2 regions of the Clostridium sp. CS1-1 genome follow, and region 1 is predicted to be linked to the other one. Evidence: riboswitches for the same ligand, from Rfam matches in the RefSeq annotation. Region 1 holds a riboswitch; the other holds the start of a gene.

Evidence for each region. Region 1 has a riboswitch for glycine ahead of AC0N0V_RS01195 (GrdX family protein). Riboswitches for the same ligand answer to the same signal wherever they lie in the genome.
Region 2: another riboswitch for glycine. It lies ahead of gcvT (glycine cleavage system aminomethyltransferase GcvT); the one in region 1 lies ahead of AC0N0V_RS01195 (GrdX family protein).

Annotation. Positions count from the first base shown of each region.
Region 1 covers NZ_CM148680.1:243,428-256,085, reverse strand. The annotation lists gene AC0N0V_RS01235 (BMP family lipoprotein) at 1-934, opposite strand, end outside; gene grdD (glycine/sarcosine/betaine reductase complex component C subunit alpha) at 1,215-2,366, opposite strand; gene grdC (glycine/sarcosine/betaine reductase complex component C subunit beta) at 2,435-3,967, opposite strand; gene grdB (glycine reductase complex selenoprotein B) at 4,324-5,631, opposite strand; gene grdA (glycine/sarcosine/betaine reductase complex selenoprotein A) at 5,674-6,138, opposite strand; gene AC0N0V_RS01210 (glycine/sarcosine/betaine reductase component B subunit) at 6,280-7,566, opposite strand; gene AC0N0V_RS01205 (thioredoxin family protein) at 7,688-8,020, opposite strand; gene trxB (thioredoxin-disulfide reductase) at 8,034-8,954, opposite strand; gene AC0N0V_RS01195 (GrdX family protein) at 9,131-9,508, opposite strand; glycine riboswitch at 9,598-9,650, opposite strand; glycine riboswitch at 9,654-9,838, opposite strand; gene AC0N0V_RS01190 (DegV family protein) at 10,318-11,154, opposite strand; gene AC0N0V_RS01185 (tRNA (cytidine(34)-2'-O)-methyltransferase) at 11,168-11,635, opposite strand; gene AC0N0V_RS01180 (N-acetylmuramoyl-L-alanine amidase family protein) at 11,764-12,658, opposite strand, start outside.
Region 2 covers NZ_CM148680.1:2,934,468-2,947,125, reverse strand. The annotation lists gene cydC (thiol reductant ABC exporter subunit CydC) at 1-421, opposite strand, end outside; gene cydD (thiol reductant ABC exporter subunit CydD) at 418-2,139, opposite strand; gene AC0N0V_RS13800 (cytochrome ubiquinol oxidase subunit I) at 2,261-2,425, opposite strand; gene AC0N0V_RS13795 (SLC13 family permease) at 2,568-3,701, opposite strand; gene AC0N0V_RS13790 (amino acid permease) at 4,064-5,512, shown strand; gene AC0N0V_RS13785 (RecT family recombinase) at 5,961-6,833, shown strand; gene AC0N0V_RS13780 (TetR/AcrR family transcriptional regulator) at 6,894-7,457, shown strand; gene lon (endopeptidase La) at 7,573-9,945, shown strand; glycine riboswitch at 10,543-10,641, shown strand; gene gcvT (glycine cleavage system aminomethyltransferase GcvT) at 10,979-12,085, shown strand; gene gcvH (glycine cleavage system protein GcvH) at 12,104-12,487, shown strand; gene gcvPA (aminomethyl-transferring glycine dehydrogenase subunit GcvPA) at 12,489-12,658, shown strand, end outside.

The DNA of each region.
Region 1 (12,658 bases):
TATCAACACCTTGCTCTTTTAATCCGAAGACTTTTAATGCTCCACCTTCGAACTTGTCATTAGCTAAACCTTTAGTTGTATCATAAGTAGCTGTATCAACTCTCTTTATCATGCTTGTAAGGATAACGTCTGCATATTCTGGAACAGTAAGAGATTGATCCATATCAACGCCTATAGCCCAAAGCTTCTTATCTGGTTTGCCCATAGCTTTTGCAGCTTTAAATAATCCAAGACCAGTCCCACCAGCAGCATGGTAAATTACATCACAACCACCATTGTACATAGCACTTGCAAGTTCCTCACCTTTAGTTGGATTTGCAAAATCAGCAGCATATCTTATATCAAATTGAATATTTGGATTAATAGCTCTAGCTCCAGCTATGTATCCAGCAGCAAATCTATTTATTAATTCAAAGTCTTTTCCACCAATAAATCCTACTTTACCGGATTTGCTCATCTTTGCAGCAATAACACCTGTTAAAAAAGAACCCTCTTGCTCTTTGAAGTTAAGTGAAACAACATTTTTTTCTTTAACTTCTGAGTCTATGATTGCAAATTTCTTGTCAGGATATTTTTTAGCCATAGCTGTCATAGCGTCTGCCATTTGATATCCTACACCAAATACTATATCAGAACCATTATCAACTAATGCTTGAAGATTTGGTTGGAATTCATCTTTCTTTTTTGACTCGATAGCCTTATAATCTATGTTCTTAAGTTCACTCTTGGCTTTGTTTATTCCTTCGTTAGCAGCCTGGTTAAATGACTTATCATTTAAACCACCTTCATCAGTTGCAAGACCTACTTTTATCTTCTTCTCTTGCTTTGTTCCGCCACCTTCTGTACCGCTTTGTTGTTTTTGACCACAGCCTGCAAATAATGATACTGTCATTATTGCTGCAGCAAATAATGATACTACTCTCTTTTTGTTCATTAAAGTTTCCCTCCTAAAACACCTATTTTTATTTATATGATTTGTCTATGCCAGTAAATTATTCTACAAAAAGTTTGCTTTTCCTTCTAAAGATTTAATAATATTTTCCACATTACTATTATGGCAAATTAAAACTAAGATTATTATAAATTTAATCTTAATTACACCTTAATTATATAATATTTAAAATAAGACCCCTGAGGTCTTAAACAGGTTTATCGAATACCGACAGACTTGCTTGTGATCTCCGGGGTCTTGCATCCCACCATTAGGGTAATATTTACTTAAATCCGTTCTTTATTAGTATCTCTGTTGCCTTTTCACCAACTGCTTCTGGTACTAGAATAATTGGTCCAGTACATCCCATACCACTTTCAGAATAAATACCTTCCTTCCATAATGCTTTACAAGCATTTTCAAGTTCTAGTATATCTATTCCTGGTATAGCATAAGTAACTACCTGCTTAGGAGGCATTTCTACCTCTTCCTCTACTGCTGGCTTTTCTTTAGCTAATAACTTTCCTAATATATCTTTTAATCCAGCTTCGTTTGCCTTTGTGAACTCTTGTTTTGCTTTTCCTAAAACATCGTTTTTAGCACAAGTTGCACAATATCTTAAAGCTTCGCTTATAAGTGGTGCACCTGATGCCCTAGAAACTATGTTAACTAGCTTATCATAAGATTCACCTATTCCAGGACCATATCCATATCCTAGAGTTTCATAATCTCCTCCAGTTGTATAAGAAGCGAAAATTTTGATTAAAAGGTTTCCTGTTAGAGAATCGCATACCATTACGTCTGGTGTTCCTGCTAAAAGGTCATTTCCCCTCATTACTGAACCACCGTCTGCTCTTAGGGAGTCTGAGAACTTAAAGTTATATCCTTTAGATTGTAATTCTTTAAGGGCTCTCTCGACGCCTCTTGCTCCATCTATGTTTAAAATACCTACAGTCGGATTATCTATGCCCACTGATTTTGCTACAGCTATTCCAGATATAGCATTCTTTATCATGCCTTCTACTCTATTTGTAGAAGTAGTTCCTGTAGTAGTTGCAATTATAAGTTCTCTACCTTTACCAGGAGTTAACACTCTTCCTACTGTTGAAACCCCTATCGGAAAGTCAAAGTGTTGAGTCACGCAGCCATCTAATTCTTTCTTTTCTAGAAGCTCTACCATCTTCTTATGACCTTCTTCTGCGTCCTTAACTTCTACTATTTCAAAGCTGCCTTCTACTTTAGGTCCTATTAAAACTATATCAAAGTCACCATATTTACTTTTAGCCATTTGAGCAGCTCTTACCATTTCATCTACACCGTGCTCCGAACCAAAAGTGGTGAGTCCAATTCTTACTTTTTTACCGAAGCTTCCGGATTTTATGCCGTCAGCTATTTCACTAAAAACTTCTGATATTATTTTTTTAGTTGCATCCATTAAGATCACCCCTTTTAAGTTGAGAGTTGACAATTGACAGTTAACAATTGCCAACCTTCCACTTTAATTTATTTTAAAATTTCCTCAGCAAATTTCTTCATACCTTCAGCTATCATGTTCTTAATTTCATCTTTTGAAATTCCTGAAGCTTCTTCTGTAGCTCCAGTATTTTTCTCAACTAATATAGATACTCCATCAAATAGATTTGTCATTCTTCCTAAGAATAAACTTCCTTTACCAACTACCATGAAGTTGTTTAATTTTCCATTCATTATATGCTCTACGCCATGTCCCACTATTGGAACTCCTGACGGAATGTGTCCTTGTGTTGGAGCATATCCTGGATATCCATGATCTTTTACGAAGTTTGGTAATTCTTTTCTATCTAATTGTCCACTCTTAACAGCAAGTGCTCCTATCATTTTGTAGTTCTGAGTTGGAACATCTCCTGCTCCAGCTGGTTCAGTAATATCTGGAGTCTGCATTTCTGGAGCATATTTGTCAACGTCTACAATCTTCATTCCAACTCTAGCTAAAGGTTCTGATACTAGAGCTTCTATAACTGCTTGTGGTGCTGCTCCATGTCCTATAGTATGTCTTCCAATAACATCAGTTCTTAAAACTGGACTTACTCCATCATTTTCGGATACAAGAACAGCAAATCCTCCAACACAATCTTCAAGTGCTGATAAGCCCTTCTTTATATGATCTTTTCCGTTCATTCCAAGTTTAGCTGTACTTCCACCAGCAAATACAATTACATTCTTATATATTCCTGATTTTACTAAAGCTGCAGCATTTATTAAAGCATGGCTTGGACCAGCACAGAAACCTCTCATGTCTACACCTGTAGCTCCTACAATTCCTGCTATTTCTCCACAAGCCTTAGCAGTGTTTCCACCGCCTCTTTGATTCATATCTCCTACCGCTTCTTCTGAACACTCTATTAAGTATCCAACTTCATTTACATCTACACCAGAATTTTTTATTAAGTGCATTAGAGCTAAAACTCCAGATGCCTTAACTACTAAGTTTTCTACCATTATATGTGATGATAAATTACTATCAAATTCATGTGCTCTTTTAACACATCCTACTAAATTCCCTGCATTATATAAACCTTCAGCTACTCCATTTTCAACCAAAGTTTCTATTGCTGATAGCTCTTCTCCCTCTTTTAATGCTTCTACTTTTACATTTAATATAGGATGATTTACAAACTTTTCTTTTACTGCTGCTGTAAAGGATTTTTCAAGAATTACTAAGTCAAATACATCTGAAGCTTTTAGTAATCCGTAGAATTCATCTTGAGGCATTATTTCGCCAAACTTACCAAATCTGTTAGCATTCTCGATTGTACTGTTGTACCAAGGTCTCTTTAATTCCCCTAGCTCTTCTGGAGTCATGTTTCCTATGTATGTTTGATTTGGAGCATAACCTACAACTTCATCAAATGTTCTTAAGTGATTTTTTAATTCTTTTAAATACTCTGAATCAGGATTAGTCTCCCTTTCTAACATTTGTGTAGTACCATTATGAATTACCATATCTGGCGTATTTACTAAAATATAAGATGCTTTCTTTATAACTGGAAAACTCATTATAAAAACCTCCCTTAAATTTCATTGAGAATTGAGAGTTAAGAACTAATGCTTTTAACTCAATTCTCATTTCTCAATTCTCAATATTTAAATTCTCACCAATATTGTTTCAATAAATTTATACTTAAAGTTTGTATAGGTGTGTGTAACTAATTATGAAGATACATTTAACTGACTTCTTAGCACTCTTAGTTTGTAAATTCAGAAAATCTTAGAACTCTCGCTTGTCTGAGCGATAGCGAGTTAGCGAGAGCTCTTAGATTTTCTGTATTTACAAACTTTAGAGTGCTTAAAGGCAGTTAACAGTATTGAATAATTAGTTATACACACTTAGTACTGCCTTAAGCTTAAATATCCTACTTGTCAAAAACTGTTTGATCTTCTACTTCAGTTGAAAGAGCTGCTAATGCCTTATCAACTAGTTTGTATCTTAATTCAAACTCATCCTTAGCTTCTAAAGCTGGGTTTCCAAGTGGATGAGGTATTGCTATTGTAGGAACTATTCTGTTAGCACCAACTGTTAAAGAGATTGGAACTACTGTACACATGTGAACTACTGGAAGTCCTCCACGTTCAATTTCTTTTACAAGCGTTGCACCGCAACGTGTACAAGTTCCTCAGGTGGACGTTAGTATAACTGCGTCAACACCATCAGCTATTAATTCTTTAACTATAGTTTCACCAAATTTCTTTGATGAAGCAACTGCTGTTCCGTTACCAACAGTAGTATAGAAGTAATTGTGAAGTGAACCTATTTTTCCTTCTTTCTCCATTTGTCTTAATACGTCAACTGGAAGTACTCTGTCTGAATCTGTATTAGCATAAGTTGGATCGTATCCACCGTGTGCAGTTTCGTATGTTTCTGCTGTTAAATCCATTACACCTTCTATGTTATATTTTCCGAACTTAGAAGCATTTGATGACTCTATGTGATCTGGGTTTCCTTTTGGAACTATACCACCTGATGTAACTAATGCTATCTTAGCTTTTGATATATCTTTTACAGCTGGATTTGGAGCAACTCTGTCGAATACAGGCATTTTGAATTCTGTTACAAACTCTTCACCCTTTAACTTTTTAACAAGCATATCAACAGCTCTCTTTGATCCTCTTTCTGCTGCGAAATAATTCTTTCTTATACCTCTTTCGATATAGTTATCTTCAGTAGGTAGTCCGATTTCTTCTCCCTTAGCAAGCTTTACTGCTAAAGCAGCAACCTTTGGAAGTGCATCTCTCATACCAGCAGCACTGTTTTTAGTTTCTACAATATAAACATGCTTTTTGTATAAATCAGCACCTGGATTTTCAATATACATAGCTGTAAGTACAGGTATTCCTAGCTTTTCTTCAACTTCCTTTGCAATGTGTCCGCAAGCAACACCATATCTTCCAGCATTGAAAGCAGGTCCAGCTATAAATAGGTCAGGATTATACTTCTTAACCATATCTATAATTTCTGCTTTAGCTTCTTCAGTGTTTTCATTGAAATATGAGTCTCCACAGATAACTGTAGCAACTATTTCAACACCCTCTTTGCTTAGTAAACCATTTAGTCCCATACCAGGACCTACAAAACCTTCTCTAACTTCTGGTTTTATATCTGCTTTTTCTTCTCCGCCTATACCAGCGTAAAATTGATTTATATAATGAACAACTTTAATCATTTCAGCATTTCCCCCCTTATAGGAATTTACACGTACTTCATATTAATATTTTGAGTATTGAGTTCTAACGTTCTTAACTTCTTCGATGATAGCATCTACGTCAAGAACCATTTCCATCATTCCGCACTGTTCGTCATAAACAGTTGCATCACATTCATCTTTTATTTCTGGCTCAACTACATGGTAAACTGCAAGACCTAGTGGAATTCCAGCTAGTGGACCTGCAAAAGTTGGGTCTCCAGCAGCTACAGTTTCAGCTGAAAGTCCAGATGCTTCTGCTTCTGCTCCTCCGATTACTACTACTACGTTTTCTGCACCATGCTTTTCAGTTAAGTCTTTTACTCTTTGTTGGATCTCCAGATCCATAGCACCAGCGGCTGTTCAGACAAAACATTCTGTTGATGCGAAAATTATTTCTGCTCCAGCTGATTTAACACAAGCTTCTATAGCTGGTCCTGGAATTCCATCTCTATCTCCTACTGCAATAACTTTTTTTCCTTGTAACATCTATATCTTCCTCTCTTTCAATCCACATTCTTGTATACCTTTACAATGTACTAATATCGATAAAATTAACTATTACATAAAATTACTTATTTTATGATAAGTGATAATTTTACTTTAATATTCAGTCTATTTAAGGTGATTTTAGTATCCTTTAGCTGTTAAGTAGTTAAATCCTACTTCACTTGTTGCTCCAGTTATAACCTGGATTTCAGCTTCTATAGTACCATCTTCTCTTAAACTTCCTACGTGTCCACCTGCTATTATATCAGCAGCTTCTACGTGACCTATTATCTTTTTCATAACTGGAAGTATAACAACTTCATTAGCATTTCCACCAGTAACTACTGCATCACCTTTTGGTGTTGAGTCTGCAAGTGATTGTGAAGCTCCATCTTGTCCAGCATATTCATCTGTAATTAATACAGTTTTAATTCCCTTGTCAGTAATCTTGTTGCAGTTCATAACTAGGTCAGCATCTGGATTACCAAATCCTTCTTCTGATATTATTACTGCATCAGCTCCTAAGTATTCAACTAACTTAGCAGTCATGTTTGATGATCTTTCTTTATCTGCAAGATAAACATTTTCGTTTGTAATTACACAACCTAAGAAGTTGAAGTCTTTTCCATGTCTTTCATATAGATCCTCAATTACTGGGTGATTCATATGAACATAGCTTGGGTTTTTATCACAAGCTGAAACACAGTTTCCGCTTACTACTGCTCCATCAAATACTTCTGTTGGATATAAGAATGTTGGTATAATTTTCTTAGCATCTACTCCATATACATATGTGTCATGTAAAAGTCCTTGAGTTTGAAGCATGTACACATATACTACCTTTGGAAGATCAGGATATTGTTTAACTTGATCTAATATTGGTAATGTTTCATAAGCTTTAATTTCATCTGGTTCAACATTTCTTCCAGCTTCTCCAAGGTATGTAGCAGCTTTGAATCCAACCATTCTTACAGCTTCTTCATGCTCATGTTGTTTAACGCCTTCTTTTGGTTCACAAATAATTACTAAGTTATTTGTCTTTGAGAATGGAGTGTATTTAGCGCCTTCTCCGCTCATGTCTATGATACCTTCTTGGAAACCAACTATTTTACCTGTAGTAACTACAGCAGCTCCCTTTAATACATGAGTTCTTCCTGCACCAACCATATCAACTTTGCTGATGAATCCTGGGAATATTCCACCCTTTCCTTCAACTTTAACTCTTGGTTCTATGACATCTTTTACAGGGATTATTCTTGTTTCCTCGCCTGGCTTTGCAATTTCAAAGTCTATGCTTTGAATCTTTTCGTCTCCACCAACTGCTTCTAATAACTCTTCTTTATTTACATAAAGAACTCCATTTTCAACCTTTGTTTCAGCTCCAAATTGAATGTCCTTTACATAAATTTTTCCTAATTCTAAACGCAAAGTGTTCACCTCCAAATTTATTCCGATTGAGAGTTAAGTTTTTAACTCTCAATCAATATCAAACTATTTTTTAGGGTTTTGAGTGATTATTTATTATTAATTTTAATTGATAACTTTTAAATTATAGAGTTTCATAGTAAGCTTTTATAAAGCCTTCTATATCATCTAATGTAGCGATTTTGTCAGCAGTTATTGAACTTGCTTTCTCTCCATTTTTGTAGATTATCATTGTTGGTAATCCAAGAACTTTTTGTGATATAGCAAGTCTTCTAGCTGTGCTTGTATTTAAACTAGCAAACTTTATTTTATCGCCATATTTTCCTTCAAGGTCGTGTACTCCTGGCATAAGCTGTTTACATATTTCACACTTATCTCCCCAGAAATCTACGAATACTGGCTTCTCAGTATAGTTTACAACCTCTGCATCAAAATTTTCCTTATTTAATTCTATCATTTATAGACCCTCCTTATTTATGATTTTCTATATAATGCTCAGCAACAGTTGCAGCTATAGCTCCGTCTGCCGCTGCTGTTATTACCTGTCTTAATGTTTTCTTTCTAACATCTCCTGCTGCAAATACTCCAGGTATGTTTGTTCTCATGTCTTCATCAGTTACAATATAACCATCTTCTAACTCTAATTTATCAGCAAATAATTGAGTTATTGGATCATATCCTACAAATACGAAACATCCATCAACCTTTAAATCACTAGTTTCTCCTGTTTCTCTATTTCTTATTACAAGACCTTCTAATATCTCATCTCCAATAGCTTTCTCAATTACTGAGTTCCAGATAAAGCTTATCTTTGGATTTGCAAAAGCTTTTTCTTGTAAAGATTTCGCTGCTCTTAATGAATCTCTTCTATGTACTACAGTTACATGTTCTGCAAATTTTGTAAGGTATATAGCTTCAGTTATAGCTGAATCCCCTCCACCAATAACAGCAACATCTAGCTCAGTAAAGAAGTCTGCATCACAAGTTGCACAATATGAAACTCCCTTCGCTCTTAATTCTACTTCATTTTCAAATCCTCCAAGCCTTGGGTTAGCTCCAGTAGCTATTATTATAGTTTTTGCTTGATATGAGTCTTTTCTACCTTTTACAGTTTTAATATCTCCCTCAAGTTCAACTTCAATAATATCATCAACAGCAAACTTAGTTCCAAATTCTTCTGCTTGCTTTCTCATTCTTTCACTTAATGTTGATCCTGTACATTCTTCAATTGAACCAGGATAATTTTCTAGTTCATCTGTAGTTGTTGCTTGTCCACCAAATTTTGCTTTCTCAATAATTAGAGTATCCATTCTTGATCTAGCACCGTAAAGTCCTGCTGATAATCCAGCTGGTCCACCACCAATTATTATTGTGTCATAAATGTGTGACATTGTTATTACCTCCTAAATATTATTAATTAAATCATTACTAGTGAGAATCACCAGTTTAGGATAATAAGCCCTTATGATTAACCCCTATTTTACTAGATGTTTATAAACCTTGCAATTATGGATATGTAGTATATATCCAATCCTAGATACAAAGTCTAGTTATTATATAAAATATATTAGTATAATGCATGATAAATCAAATCATAATCTATTAACTGAAAATCCTCTAAAACATTTTCATTCCAATTTGGAATCCCAAATTTTGTTGTAAACTTTTCAGTTGCATATATTCCTTCTTCTATATACTTTAAGGAATCCATATCTACAGTATTTTCTTTATTTTTTGATATGATGACTGTTCTATACGGAGTCTCATTTGGTTTTATACTACTCATTAAAGGATGAGTAAGTAGCTTGTGTCCATTATGAATATAGTCTCTTACTTTTTTAAAAACTTCAATAGTAGACCCGCCTATAAATTCAGTTACATATTTATTACTTAAATTTTCTTTGCTAAGTGGATTATTTGTTACAACTATTATTGGTTCTATCATACTCAATCTCCTTTATAGGATTATTACCAATCCATCAATTGGCAATTAGATAAACAAAAAAACAGAGGTAAAGGCTTTTTCGCTTTTACCTCTGTCTATTAACCTGAGAGTTTTACTCCTTCGGTGCATAAGCTTTCCAGAGACTTGTCCATTTTCGGTCCTTTTGCCTGAGAGCTTCATATTATTTCGCAAAAATAATATTTCTTCCTTCGGCTATCCACTTAAGGATGCTATATATCTAGATATTAAATTCACATTTAGATCTATAGCTAAGTAATAAATTGCGCAAAACTTTGTTAACAATTCTACTTAATCTCCCGAAAATTTCATCCAAACTTATTAACTTTTTTAATGTTACTGTTTACAATTACTATTATATATTACTAATACAAAAAATTCTATATTTTTAAAAGATATTTAGTATTGTGTTTTTTGATACATATTATTCATTTTACTAATACTTAGTTACATTTTCTTGTACTAATTACTTTAAATGGATATATTTCGACTATTTATTTCGTTTATTATACAAAATATTTAATCAAATGACTTAATTCGTCAAATAAATGCATTTTTACCCTTATTTTTTGAACTTATTAATATATTTGCTCGAAATGCAATTTTGATAATTTGTTAACAATAGTTTGTTAACATTTGTTACAATTTATTAACACTATTTTGTTAACAAATTGTTATAATCATCAATTTATATATATAGTTTTTATTATAAATAAGAAAAGCGCCATAAATATTATCGGAGTTTAATAATATTTATGGCGCTTTTCTATCAAATAAATTATTGTTAAGTATTAAAAATTCTCTATAAAAAATACTCCAGTAGCATCAGGTCCAGCGTGTACTCCTACAACGCAACCTACTTGACAGTCTATAAACGAACTTCCATTAGCCTTTAATTCCCCTCTTAATATATCAACATCCTTGCTTTCTATTTCAAGCAGAATAGTTTCTTCCTCACTCTTTATTCCTTTTTTATAAACATAGTCTAAAATAGTTCTTACAGCTTTTTTACTTCCTCTAACCTTATCCATAACTACCATTTCACCATTATCTACTGTAAGTATAGGCCTTATACTCAATAAACTCCCAATAACCCCAGCTGTTTTAGACAATCTTCCACCCTTAACTAAATTATCCAAACTATTGAAAACAATTGCGCTTTTTATATGCGGTATTATTGTAAGAAGCTCTTCCTTAATAATATCTATTGAAAGTCCGCTTTCCTTTAATTTTGCCGCTTTTATTACTAAAAGTCCTAGTCCGGATGTTACATTTAGACTATCTATCACAACAATTTCATCACTTTCAAGAGTTTCTTTAGCTATACATGCTGATTGATAAGTACCACTCATCTTTGAGGAAAGGTGTATTGAAATTATCTTATAACCTTGATCTATGTACTTTTTATAACATTCTATAAATCTCGACGGTGTTACTTGTGTGGTTTTAGGAAACACATCCAAACTACTCATTTTTTCCAGTAATGTATGGGTGTCTATATCTACTCCATCTCTATAAGTTTCCTCATCAAAACTTACTAAAAGAGGAAGTACTTCTATATCATACTTTTTTAATATGTATTCTGGCAGATCTGCGGTACTATCAGTAATTACCTTTATTTTTTCCATTACCTCACCTTTCCTACTTCATCCTCGGGAAATCCATTTGTCTTAAGGCTTCATATGCTACTATCGATACCGTATTAGATAAATTTAAGGAACGGGCACTAGTCTCTATCATAGGTACTTTAATACATCTTTCAGGGTCACTTTCTCTTATTCTATCAGGAAGACCTGATGATTCTCTTCCAAACACTATGAAATCACCTTGCTTAAATTGAACCTCATGGTAAAAATTACCGGCATGAGTAGTTGAAAAATAAAACGTAGAGCTGCTATACTTTTCTCTAAGTTCTTCGTAGGATTCATATACAGTAAGATCTAAGTGCTTCCAGTAGTCAAGCCCTGCCCTTCTTACTTGTTTTTCATCTAAGCTAAATCCTAATGGTTTTATTAAGTGTAATTTAGAATTTGTTAGCACACAGGTCCTAGCTATATTTCCTGTATTCTGAGGTATTTCTGGTTGAAACAATACTATATTTAAATTCAAATTAATTCCTCCTTATCCTAAGCAATTCTCCTTGTAAAATATAAGGAGAACTCAAAATCTCTTCAAAAAGATTTCATCAAATATATTATTATATAATACCTTAATAGTAAAGAGTTTGCAAATACTGTTTAGTGTTTTACTTCATTAACATTAACTTTACTAGTATTAGATTTTAAAGATTTCTCTACCTTAGTTTCTGATTTAACTGTACTTTTACTTTTTATATCAGTTTTTTGAGTATTTTTGTTTATTTTGTTGGATATGTCGCCTTGGTCACTTTTCTTAACGCCATTATTTTTGTTATCTTGTTTAATTAAATCTTTTTCACTAGAACTTACTTCATCTATATAAGAAGTGCTCTCTTTATTATGTTCATCATACCCATAACTATCTTTATTGCTCAAGTATTCTATAACTCCATTTGAAATACTTTCACCTATACTCTTTAATGTTTCATCCTTAGATAACTTGTCCCTATCCTCTTTACTTGTAATATAACCACACTCAACTAGCGCACTTGGCATTTTGCTGTATCTAAGAACAGCAAGATTTTGCCTCCTTATTCCTCTATCTTCCCACTTATCACTTTTTAAAATCTTATTCTGCATGACTCTAGCCAGTTCTATCCTTTGTTCTCTCTGATATCCATCAGGATCATAAAAATAAGTACTAATCCCTTTATAGTTAGGATCACTAATCGAATTAATATGTACTGAAATAAAAACATCAGCCCTACTAGAATTTGCCTTAGCACCTATTTCCTTTAACGGAATAAGTACATCAGTATTCCTTGTTAAAATTACAGTATATCCTTTATTCTTTAAATACTCTTCTACATATTTTACAACTTTAAGTGTCAAATCTTTTTCATTCATAGTTCCATAGCTTGCTCCCTTATCAACTCCACCATGCCCTGAGTCTAGAACTATAATATATTTGCTATTTTCATTTAACTTATCTTTATTATCCTCTAATTTATTATTTTTTCCTGAGGCCTTAATCACAGGTAACGAAGATTCCCTA
Region 2 (12,658 bases), 2.4 Mb from region 1:
CAGCTGTAGTTAGTGGATAGATAACTCTTAGGAAGAATTCCTTTAGAGAATCTACATCATTAACAAGTCTTGAGTATATTGTGCCAGTTTTGAATTGTTTGTTATTTTCTGAATAATTTTCGTTAAAGTATTTAAAAAACCATCTTCTAAGACTGCTTAGGATTTTAAAAGTAGTATTGTGTGAAATAATCCTTTCTAAATATCTAAATACTCCTCTTGATATACCAAAAAATCTTACTGCTGTTATTAAAACCATTAAATCTAAAACTTCTGGATGAAGTGCAGCTCTTGATATTAAAACTGATGAAGCAGAGGACATTCCGATATTGCTTAAAATAGTCAGCAGTGCCAGAAATAATGAGAGTAGGATAAGAGGAATATGCATTTTCATCAAATTATTCATTAACTTAATCACTTTCATAGTTCCATCTCCATAGTTTTTATCATATTATAATACTTTCCTTTATTTTGAAGCAAATTTTCATGAGCTCCACTTTCAATAATGGAACCATTATCTAGAACTATAATTTTATCGGCTGCTCTGATAGTGTTTAATCTATGAGCAGCAATTATGACTATTTTATTATCTAAATTATTATTAATTATATGTGATATTATATATTCGGTTTCAGGATCTAATGCGGAGGTCGGCTCATCTAATATAATTATTTCAGCATTTTTTACAAGAGCTCTTGCAAAGGCTATTCTTTGTCTTTCGCCACCGCTTATATCAACAGCTTCACCATCTCCGATGATAGTTTTATATTTTTGTTTAAATTTTTCTGCGAAATCACTTATCTTTGTTAACTTACATATATCTAAAAACTCTTCCTTTTCGATTGAATTTCCTAGTAAAATATTGTCTTCAATGCTCATATTAAAAATATGAGGAAATTGAGGCACTATAGCTAATTTTTGTACGTAGTAACTTTTATCAATGTTATTAATATCCATACCATTTATAAAGACAGAGTTACGATCAGGCATTAAAAAACCGCTTAATATATTTATAAGTGTACTCTTTCCACTGCCGCTTTCACCTACTAGTGCTATCTTCTGGTGTAGATCTATTTCAAAGCTTATATCATTTAAGGTTTCGTTTTCTCCATGGAAAAAATTTAGTTTATCAACTTTTATTTTTGAAATAATCTTACTGCGAGAAGATCCCTGTGATATTGAGTTATCCGTTTTAAGTATTTCTTCTATAGAAGATATTTTGTCCATTGTAACCTCACCGTTAAGAGAGGCATGAAATTTTACCCCTAATTGACGAAGTGGTAAATAAAAATCTGGTGTAATTACCAAAATAAGAAAGGCTGTTAGAAAATCAATTTTATTGTAAACAAGTCTTAAGCCAAGATTAACAGCAACAACCGCAGTACTTATAGTAGCAGCTGTTTCTAGTACCATGGCAGATAGAAAAGATATCTTTAAAACACTCATCGTTGATTTTCTGTAACTTTCACTTACCTTATAAACTTTTTCTTCTTGAATTTTACTTCTGTGAAAAATCTTTAAAGTTCTCATTCCTTGAAGCATATCTAAAAAATGAGAGCTTAAAATGATTAACTTTTTCCACTGCTGTTCATTGATCTCTTTAGACTTATATCCAATCAAAGTCATAAAAAGTGGAATTAAAGGATAGGTTATAAGCATTATCAATGCTGAGATACTATCATAAAAAAAAACAAAAGCACATATTATTACAGGTGTTAGAACTGCTGAAAAAAATTGTGGTATGTATTGGGTGAAATAAGGCGTAAGCATTTCATCCCCTTCAGTGAGTATGTTAATAAGTTCTGCACTTTTTTGTTCTTTAACTTTGTAAGGGTTAGAGGATAATATAATATTAAAGAAGTTTCTTATTATATTTTCTTTTATTTCCTCAGATAACTTTTTAATAGAGTTTTCTATAATAAAGTTCCAAATTGATCTTAAAGCTCCATTTAGCAGCAAAAGAACTAGATATATTTTTAATTCACTTAGGTTTTGTTTATTAATAAATATTCCACTAACTATCAGAGCTAAAAAATATGCGTTTAATATGGCAAATATTGAGTTTAACACTGGATTTACTATAGTTTTAGGAATATACAAGCTATTAATTTTGGCTTCTTTTAGAAGTTTTTTATTAATCATTTTACGCAGACTCCTTTTCAAGCATAACAAGCATTCTACCATTTGAAGTAAAGCTTAACTTTAGTAGGGTTTAGAGCCTTAAATGACTCTTATTTGAATCTTTAAATAAATTTTGACATTTCTAGTATAATCGTGGAAAGTGTAAAATATGCCATTTGTAGAAGTAGAAATCTTCAACTGTTTCAAAAAGTTCAAGTTTAGATAGGAAGAAGGCAAGTAAAGCCTCAAGCGCTAACAGAACTTCAAAGAGGTCCCCTACAAGCCTTGAGTAATTAGACCAGTTCATTTCGAAAATTTCACCACTTCAAAACAAAATTTTGATAGAGTTATTTGAATTACAGGCTTAAATAGAAAATTGCATAGTACATTATACAGTGCTGAAATAAAAAAGTATGAAATCATTTTAATTTTGATTTCATACTTTTTCATTAAAATTTAATGTATATGTAGTTTATAAGTGTAAATATAAATAAGCTTAAAAAATTATATAGATTAAACTTGTTTATATAAACTTTGCTCTTTTCTTCATTTTCATTAGCATATATTTTATAAGAAATAAGACTTGCAAGTGAAGCGATTAATGTTCCCATACCTCCAATATTCACTCCAAGAAGAACTTCTCTCCAATTATTCGTAAAGCTTGATACTAGTATAGAGCAGGGCACATTACTTACTATCTGGCTTAGTATTATAGAAGAAAAATAAACTCTTTCTGATTTTTGTAAAAAATTCTGCATATATGATTGTATGAATTCTATGTTTGAGATGTTTCCAATGAATATAAAAAAACAAACAAATGTAGCTAATAAAAAGTAATCAACTGATTTTATGAGATACTTGTCTATAAATAATACACTTAGTATCACAGCTAGAAATGTATATTTGTAGTCTATAAACCCAAATACTGAAAGTACTACAAAAGCAAATAAAAGTAAATATACTCTAACTTTTTTTCTGTCCGTTACTTTCACGGTATGTAATGAAAGCTGAAGTTCTTCTTTAAGAACCATTCTATTTAAAAAGTAAAGCCAAAGCAGCCCAAGCACTACAAAAGGGATGGTTACAGAGAAAAACTGAACTCCGCTCAAATTATAGTGAGTAAATAAAAATAAATTTTGTGGATTTCCCATAGGGGTTAAGCTGCTGCCGATATTTGCAGCTAAAGTCTGAAGTATAATTGTTTTCATAGAATCTTTTTTTGCCTTTTTAAAAGTAAGAATAGCAAGAGGAACAAAAGTAATTAGTGCTACATCATTAGTAACGAGCATAGAAGTAAAAAAAGTTATTATTATAAATACCATTGAAACCATTCTTGTATCCTTGCATTTGGTAAGTATTTCTAGTGCAAGCTTATCCATAACTTTTAATTCCTCGAATGCCGAAACTATTATCATTAGATTAAAGAGCAGCACTAGAACTTTAAAATTTATATAAGATACTTTAGGTGTAAGGAAAAAAGAAGAAAAAACTGCAAGAGAAAATGATATAATAAATACTTTTTCTTTTTTTAACTTTTCCATTAATAGCTGTATGTAACCAAGTTGGTTGCTTAAAATTTCCATAGCGAGTATCATCTCCGTTATTTTAATTATATGTATGAATGTAAAAACCCCTTCCCTATTATATAAAAGTAAAAAGCTATTTACAACATTTAAAGTAACGATTCATTTTTATACAGCTCTATTTTATTATTGAATGTGAATCACTTTTACAGAGTGTGCGGGGGGGATTAGAGTGGGTAGTCATCGGATAAATAATCTTCACTATATTTAGTGGAAAACGATTGGGAAATTAATAGTTTATGTGAAAGTGGCCTAAAAATGTCATTGTAAAGTGAATAAATCCATGCTATTATATAAAAAATGAAATAATTAAGTTATTTATTTTTTATTTGTAAAAGATTTCAACCGAGGAGGGAAACAAAATGGAGAATAACAAGAAATTAAGTTGGAACAACCTTGCTTTAATGGCTTTTGTAAGTGTTTGGGGCTTCGGAAACGTCGTAAATGGTTTTGCAAGCCAAGGTATGAAGGTAGTTGTTTCATGGATATTAATGTTCGCATTGTACTTCGTACCATATGCATTAATGGTAGGAGAAATGGGTTCAACTTTCAAAGAAAGTAAAGGTGGAGTAAGTTCATGGATCAGAACAACATCTGGTACTAAATTAGCTTTTTTAGCTGGTTGGACATACTGGGTAGTTCACGTTCCTTACTTAGCTCAAAAGCCTCAGGCCGTACTAATAGCTTTAGGATGGGCTGCAAAACAAAATGGAACTTTCGTAAAAAACATGAACCCAATGATTTTACAGTCAATGTGTTTAATTGTTTTTTTAGTATTCTTATGGATATCATCAAAGGGTGTAAACTCAATAAAGAGAATTGGTACCATAGCAGGTACATCAATGTTTGTTATGTCAATTCTTTATGTAATACTAGCTATAGCAGCGCCAGCTATAACTACTGCTCAAACATATAGCATTGATTTTAGTATGAAGTCATTAATGCCAGACTTTAACTTTGATTATTTAACGACTTTAGCAATATTAGTATTTGCAGTTGGTGGAGCCGAAAAGATATCACCATATGTAAACAATATGAAAAATCCTTCAAAGGACTTCCCTAAGGGAATGATAGCCCTTGCAGTAATGGTTGCCGTAACAGCACTACTTGGTTCATTTGCAATGGGAATGATGTTTGATCCAAATAATATTCCAAAGGACTTAATGATGAATGGTGCATACTATTCATTCCAGAAATTAGGACAATACTATGGAGTAGGAAACTTATTCTTAATAATATATGCAATTGCAAACACTTTAGCTCAAATATCAGCTTTAGCATTCTCAATAGATGCGCCAATAAAAGTTTTATTAGCTGATGTTGATAACAAGTTTATACCAAAGTCATTAACAAAAGTTAACGAAAATGGTACACCAGTTAATGGGTACAAACTAACAGCGGTATTAGTTGGAACACTTATAATAGTGCCTGCACTAGGAATAGGTGATATGACATCTCTATTTAACTGGTTATTAAGATTAAATGCAGTAGTAATGCCATTAAGATACTTATGGGTATTCTTTGCTTACATGGCATTAAAGAAAGCTGTAGCAGGTAAGTTCGAAGCTACTTATCAGTTCACTAAAAACAAGACATTTGGATACTTGGCTGGATTATGGTGTTTTGTATTTACAGCCTTCGCTTGTATAATGGGTATGTTCCCTAAGGGAGTTAAAACTTACTCAGGAGAATGGTATTTCCAAATAACACTTAATGTGTTAACTCCAATTGTATTATTAGGATTAGGATTAATATTACCAATGATAGCAAAGAGAACAAATAAAGAAGAAACTGAAAGTAAAGCAATATAAAAAGAGTATATGGATTTAGAGCGATTAATCAATTAATAAAAACAGCTCCTTAGTTAAAGAGAATTAAAACTTTAGCTAAGGAGTTTTATTATACTTAAGAAACAGATTATTACAAAATTATAAATTACTTTGAAATTTTTTAAAAGGAGGGCAAGAATAGAAAACTACAAAAATTAAATTAGTTATTCTCTATTAGTGAAAAAACATGAATTTATTGCTATGTTTCGTATTGGATATAAAAAATTATAGCAGGGAAAAATAGAAAGATAGAAATAAAATTTAAGCCCAACATTTTAGGCAAAAGCGGTAATGTGAAAATACAATTATTGTAAAAGATTAGAAAAAGAAGAATAAAGATTTAAAATTAGTTTATAGAAATAAAGTGCATCAGAATTTAATAATTTCATTTAATATGTTATAAAAAATATGGATAAGGAGGGATTGTATAATGGAAAATAAAACTGTTGAAATACCAATGTACAACAATACATTTACCTATGACAGTAAGCAAATCGAATTAATTAAAAATACAGTAGCCAAAGGAGCAACTGAAGATGAGCTAAATATTTTCCTATATCTTAGCAAACAGTATAATTTAGATCCCTTTAAACGAGAGATATGGTTCACTAAATATGGTAATCAGACTAATATAATGACCTCTAGAGATGGATATTTAAAATATGCGCAAACAAGTCCCGAATTCGAAGGCTTAATATCCTTTGTAGTACATGAGGGAGATGTATTTGAAATCGATGCAGCAGAGTATAGAATTACTCATAGATTTGGGAGTAAAAGAGGAAGAATTATGGGAGCTTGGGCTAGATGCGATAGAAAGGGAAAGAAGCCATTCATAAGTTATGTAGATTTTGGTGAGTATAATCAAAACAATAATATTTGGAGAAAGTATCCATCTGCTATGATACAAAAAGTTGCGGAGGTATTTGTATTAAAAAGAGCATTTGGAATAAATGGACTAGTAACAAAAGAAGAAATAGGAGATGAAACAATAGATTCAGTAATAGATAGGAAACAAAAAGAAGAGGCTTCTAAAACTCACATAATGAGAAAAGAACAAAAATCTGATATATGGGAGTTAGCAAAATCTAAAGGTATTGAAGTAGATGAGTTAAAGCAATACACAATGAAGGAGATAGGAATTCCATTAAGTAAGCTTACTCACGAACAAGCAGATGCATTAATAGAATTACTTTCTAGATATGAAAAACAACCAGTTGAAGATTTAGAAGTTAAGCCAGCAGAGTTTACACAGGAATATAAGAAAATGGTTAACAAACTAGAAGAGGAAACCTTAGTTAAATAAAAAAATTTCTTGACAATAAGTGAATGAACGTTTATTATAGAATTCACTAGGGGTGAGTAAATGAGAAAAAAAGACGATGAAAAACAAAAAAATATAAAAGAAGCAGTAATTAAATTAACACTAGAAGAGGGTTTTCACGGTACTTCCATTTCAAAGATAGCTAAAGAAGCGAGAGTTTCACCAGCTACTGTTTATATTTACTATGAAAATAAAGAGATTATGTTACAGGAAATTTACCAGGAATATTCCGAAGAAATCTCTAATCATTTACTCAATAAAGTTTGTCAAGGAATCAATGGGAAAGAACTTATCGAGAAACTTATTCGAAGTTACTACAACTATATACGAGAACATGAAGAGATATTTAGATTTGTGGATCAGTTTTCTAATTGTCCTGCTTTAGCCAATCGCTGTGAAAGAAAGAAAAGCAGTGAAATTTTAAATAAATTATTAGATGAAATGAAAAAAAATAAAGTTATTAAGGATATTAATAGTAATAACTTGGTTGCTATACTCTTCTCACCAATAAAATTAATAGCTACCAATCACTGTATTGGAGAAGAAGAAAAATCAAGTATGCTTGAAGAAATAATTACAATTATGCAAGATGCATTACTTGTATAATAGTCTATAAAAGCGAGGCTTATCTTGAAAAAGAAAATACCATAAAGCCTCGCAATTAATCAACAAATAATTAAATGAGCATTCGTTTAATTGATGATATAAGGAGTGAAAAAACATGACAAAAAGTGAAAAAAATAAGTTAGGGTTGATAGTTCCTATTTCAGATGCTATTTTATTGCCTAATATGGATCATACTCTTAAGCTTAATCATTTTAGTGAAAGGGAACTACAATATTTAGGTAGAGAAGATGAGATAAGTATTGCCCTACCATTAAATCAAAATTTTAATCGAAACGGATTAAAAAAAGAAGATTTTTATAAAATAGGAGTTCTTTTTAAAGTTAATCATATAGAAAAAATAGAAACAGGGTATAAAATTAAAATTAAAATGCTAGAACGTGTTGAGGTTAAGAATATTGAAATTCAAAGTGACTTTATCAATGGCGAGTATGAGATAGCATCAGACTTTATTGATTTAACAGAAGAGAATATAAAAGAAATTATTGGACAAATAAAGAAAATTACCTATGAAATGAGTGAACATTTCAAGGGTTCAGAAGCCTTTATAAAATCAATTGAGGATATAAAAGATTTAAATAAGTTAATGGGATATCTAGCGCAATTTATGCCCCTATCCAGTGATGAAAAATATGAATTAATTAAAATTCAATCCGTGAAAGAAAGAAGCTTCAAATTTATGGAGTATCTTTTAAAACAAAAAGAATCTCTTAAGTTCCAATTTGAGATAGCAGAAAGACTTTCAGAAAAAGCAAATAAAAATCATAGAGAATCTGTATTAAGAGAACAGTTAAAGGCTATTCAGGAAGAACTAAATGAAGATAAAGATTCTAAGAATGAAAAAGACTATCTAAGAAAAATTGAAGAGGCTGAGATGCCAGAGGATATTAAAAAAGTTGCTTTAGAGGAATTAAGTAAACTAGAAAATCAAAACCCTAATAGTTCTGACTATAATGTTATACGTAATTATTTAGAATTACTAATACAGCTCCCTTGGAAACCGGGAGAAACAAAGGATATCGACATATTAGAAGCAAGACGAATACTTGATAACGAGCATTATGGCTTAGAAAAAGTAAAAGAGAGAATATTACAACATTTAGCTGTTATGAAGCTTAAAAAAGGAAAAAAAGGGTCTATCTTATTACTTGTTGGGCCTCCAGGAACAGGAAAAACAAGCTTAGGAAAAAGTATCGCTGAAGCTCTTCATAGAAAATATGTACGTTTAAGTTTAGGCGGTGTTCGAGATGAAGCTGAAATTAGAGGTCATCGTAAAACTTATGTAGGAGCAATGCCAGGAAGGATCATTCAAGGCATCAAGAAAGCTGGAGAAAAAAATCCAGTTATGGTTCTAGATGAAGTAGATAAGCTAATGAGTGGCTACAATGGTGATCCAGCAAGTGCACTATTAGAGGTTCTTGATCCAGAACAAAATGATAGCTTTACAGATCATTATTTAAATGTTCCTTATGACTTATCAGAGGTATTCTTTATTGCTACAGCTAACTCTCTTCATAATATACCTGGTCCTCTTTTAGATAGAATGGAGGTTATACAAATATCTAGTTATACAACTAGTGAGAAATTCCATATTGGAAAGAATCATTTAATGCCTTCAGTTCTAGAAGATCATGGTTTAACAGAGGAACAATTGCAAATAGAAGATGAAGCCTTAAAGAAAGTTATTAGTAATTATACTTTAGAAGCAGGGGTTAGAGGTCTGAAAAAGCAATTAGCTACCATTGCAAGAGTAGCCACAGAGAAAATTGTATCTAATAAAGTAGAATTACCGTTTAAAGTTACAGACAATGTATTAGAGGATTTACTCGGCAAACAGGTTTCAAGACATGATAAGGCACAACTCGATAATCCAACAGGGGTTGTAACTGGGCTTGCTTGGACACCAGTTGGGGGAGAAATATTATTTATCGAAGCTACAGATATGCCAGGAAATGGACAAGTAATCTTAACTGGTAAGCTAGGAGATGTAATGAAAGAATCTGCTAGAATTTCATTAAGTTTATTAAAATCAAGATTACCAGTGAATAGTTTTAACTTTAAGGAAAGAGACTTGCACATTCACGTACCGACCGGTGCGGTTCCAAAGGACGGGCCTTCTGCTGGAGTTACCCTATTTACTGCACTTGCTTCTCTTGCCACAGGTATAAAAGTTGATTCAAAGATTGCTATGACTGGAGAGATAACTTTAAGAGGGATTGTGCTAGCAATTGGTGGACTGAAAGAAAAATTATTGGCTGCTGAAAGAGCAGGTATAAAGAAAGTGTTAATTCCAAAAGATAATGTGGTAGATCTTAAAGATGTGCCTGAAGAAGTGAAAAAGGAATTAGATATTATAGCGGTCGAAACAATAGAAGATGTTCTTAAAGAAACCTTAGGAATATCTTTACCTAGATTAGAACATGCGTTAAGCCCAAAGGTAGCTATTGAAGAATCCTTTGATTCAAATTAAATATAATAATATTTATCTAAGAAGAGGTTGTTTCAAAGTTAGATTTTAAATCAAGTTTTGAGACAACCCCTTCTTTGTTCATTGGAAGAAACCTATCTCATGCCTAACATCATTGATATACAATCTGCTAATGCTTGGCCAGTTAGTCCACATGCTTGAATGCATTGAGCTAGAGTTAAACCTATCATTAAAATCACCTCCTTAAACTATGTATTATTATATTTTAACTTAAGTGTATGTAGATTTTATGAAGATATAAAAATATATTTGGGAAAGTGAAGAATGAAAGCTAGTAGATCATATTCTTTCGTTGAGAGTGCAAATTCACTACTATTCGTATGTACTCTGTAGTAATCTGTCCTTGTAATAAGACCAATAATGGTTTACATAAGTTTGATATTTATTAAACAAATTAGTAAAAATATGTTAATGAACATAAGGATTAATTACCATATATATCAAGTTAATATTATATAAATATCATTTAGATAAATAAAAAGTAATATAATGGAAAGTAAGTGTTAATCTTCTAACTAGCCTTGTAAACAAATTAATAGATAAATATAATAGAAGTATAGTTAAAATAAAATGGTTTGGATGATTATAGCGTGAGATAACATTTGTTAACCGAAGGAGCAATGATATAGTTCCACGACTGTATTAGAAACTTTCAGGTAAACCTAGCGTTATAGGACAAAACTCTGGAGAGACTGTTTAATTACAGAACCGACGGTGCAAGATATATTTTCCGATGATTACCTGCTCTAATACTCCCTCAAACTCTGTGAAAGCGATTCACATCAAATCGGAGATTTGGGTTCTTTGATTTTCTTCAAAGAGGGAATAAAGAGCGGCTATGTCACTGGATAACGATTTCTAAGTATAAGGTGGAGTTAAAACTCCATCTGATGCCAAGAACTCTGTTTATATCGAGACTCTCAGGTAATATTACAGAGGACATGTGGGGTAAGTTAAATTTTACCTTCATGGTCCTCTTTTTGTTATGTAAAAAAATATTAGGAGGTTTTCGAATATGGAACACTTAAAAAAAACCCCATTAATTAATTCATATGAAAAATACGAAGGAAAAATAATAGACTTTGCTGGATGGGCACTTCCTGTGCAATTTGAAGGAATAATACAAGAACATGAAACCGTACGAATGAAGGCTGGATTATTCGATGTTTCTCATATGGGAGAGGTAGAAATAATTGGAGAAGACGCAATTGCTTTCACTCAAAAATTAGTAACTAATGACGTAAAATCTTTGGTAGATAATCAAGTCTTGTATACACCTATGTGTTATCCAGATGGAGGAATTGTTGATGACTTATTAGTTTATAGGTTTAATGAAAAACATGTTTATCTAGTAATAAATGCTGGGAACATTGAAAAGGATTTCGAGTGGATGCTAAGTAATAAGGGTAACTATAATGTTAAATTGAATAATATATCATATTCGGTGGCTCAGCTTGCAATTCAAGGACCAAAGGCAGAAGAAATACTTCAAAGGCTTACTGATACAAATTTAAAAGATATTAAATTCTTCTTTTGTAAGAGAGATGTTTTAATAGATGGGAAAAGGTGTTTAGTTTCCAGAACAGGATATACTGGGGAAGATGGCTTTGAACTTTATATGGATTCAGATGATGTAGTTAGTCTATGGGACAAAATATTGGAAACTGGAAAAGAAGATGGGTTAAAACCTGTAGGATTAGGATGTAGAGATACATTAAGATTTGAAGTTAATTTGCCTCTATATGGAAATGAATTATCAGATACAATAACTCCACTTGAAGCAGGATTAGGTTTCTTTGTTAAGTTAGATAATGAAGATTTTATAGGCAAAGATGTACTTGTGAAACAAAAGAAGGAAGGCTTAAAGAGAAAAATAGTTGGATTTGAAATGAAGGATAGAGGTATTCCTAGACACGGGTATGAGGTCTTTGCTGGTGATGAGGGAATAGGGCTGGTTACTACTGGTTATTTTTCACCATCTGTGAAAAAGAATATAGGACTTGCATTGGTTGACTCTAATTATTCTGAATTAGGAACTACAATTTTCATAAAAGTTAGAAATAAGATGAATGAAGCCGTAGTAGTTAGTAAAAAGTTTTATAAGAAAAATTATAATAAATAATTTAAGGGGGATTTTAAGATGAAGGTTTTGGAAGGATTATTTTATAGTGAAGATCATGAATGGGTAAAAGTTGAAGGAGATGAAGTTTATATAGGTATTACTGACTTTGCACAACACTCTTTAGGAGATATAGTTTTTGTTGAGTTGCCAGAGGTGGACTCAGAGTTTTCTAAAGAAGATTCTTTTGGCGTTGTTGAGTCAGTGAAAGCAGCTTCAGATTTAAATATTCCAGTTAGTGGTAAGGTACTTCGAATAAATGAGGAGCTAATAGATGATCCAGAGTCGGTTAATGAAGATGCTTATAAAAATTGGATGATAGCTGTTGAACTTACTGATAAGTCAGAACTTGAAACATTATTAAATGCTGAACAATATAAAAAAATATGTGGTAAGGAGGAATAGTATGCAGACCTATATACCATTAACAATAGAGGATCAAGAATTAATGCTAAAGACCATAGGGGTTAATGGGATAGATGATTTGTTTGAAGATATCCCTAAGGAAGTTCGTTTAAATAGAAGATTAAATATAAATAATAGTATGTCAGAACTTGAAGTTCAATCTTATATTAA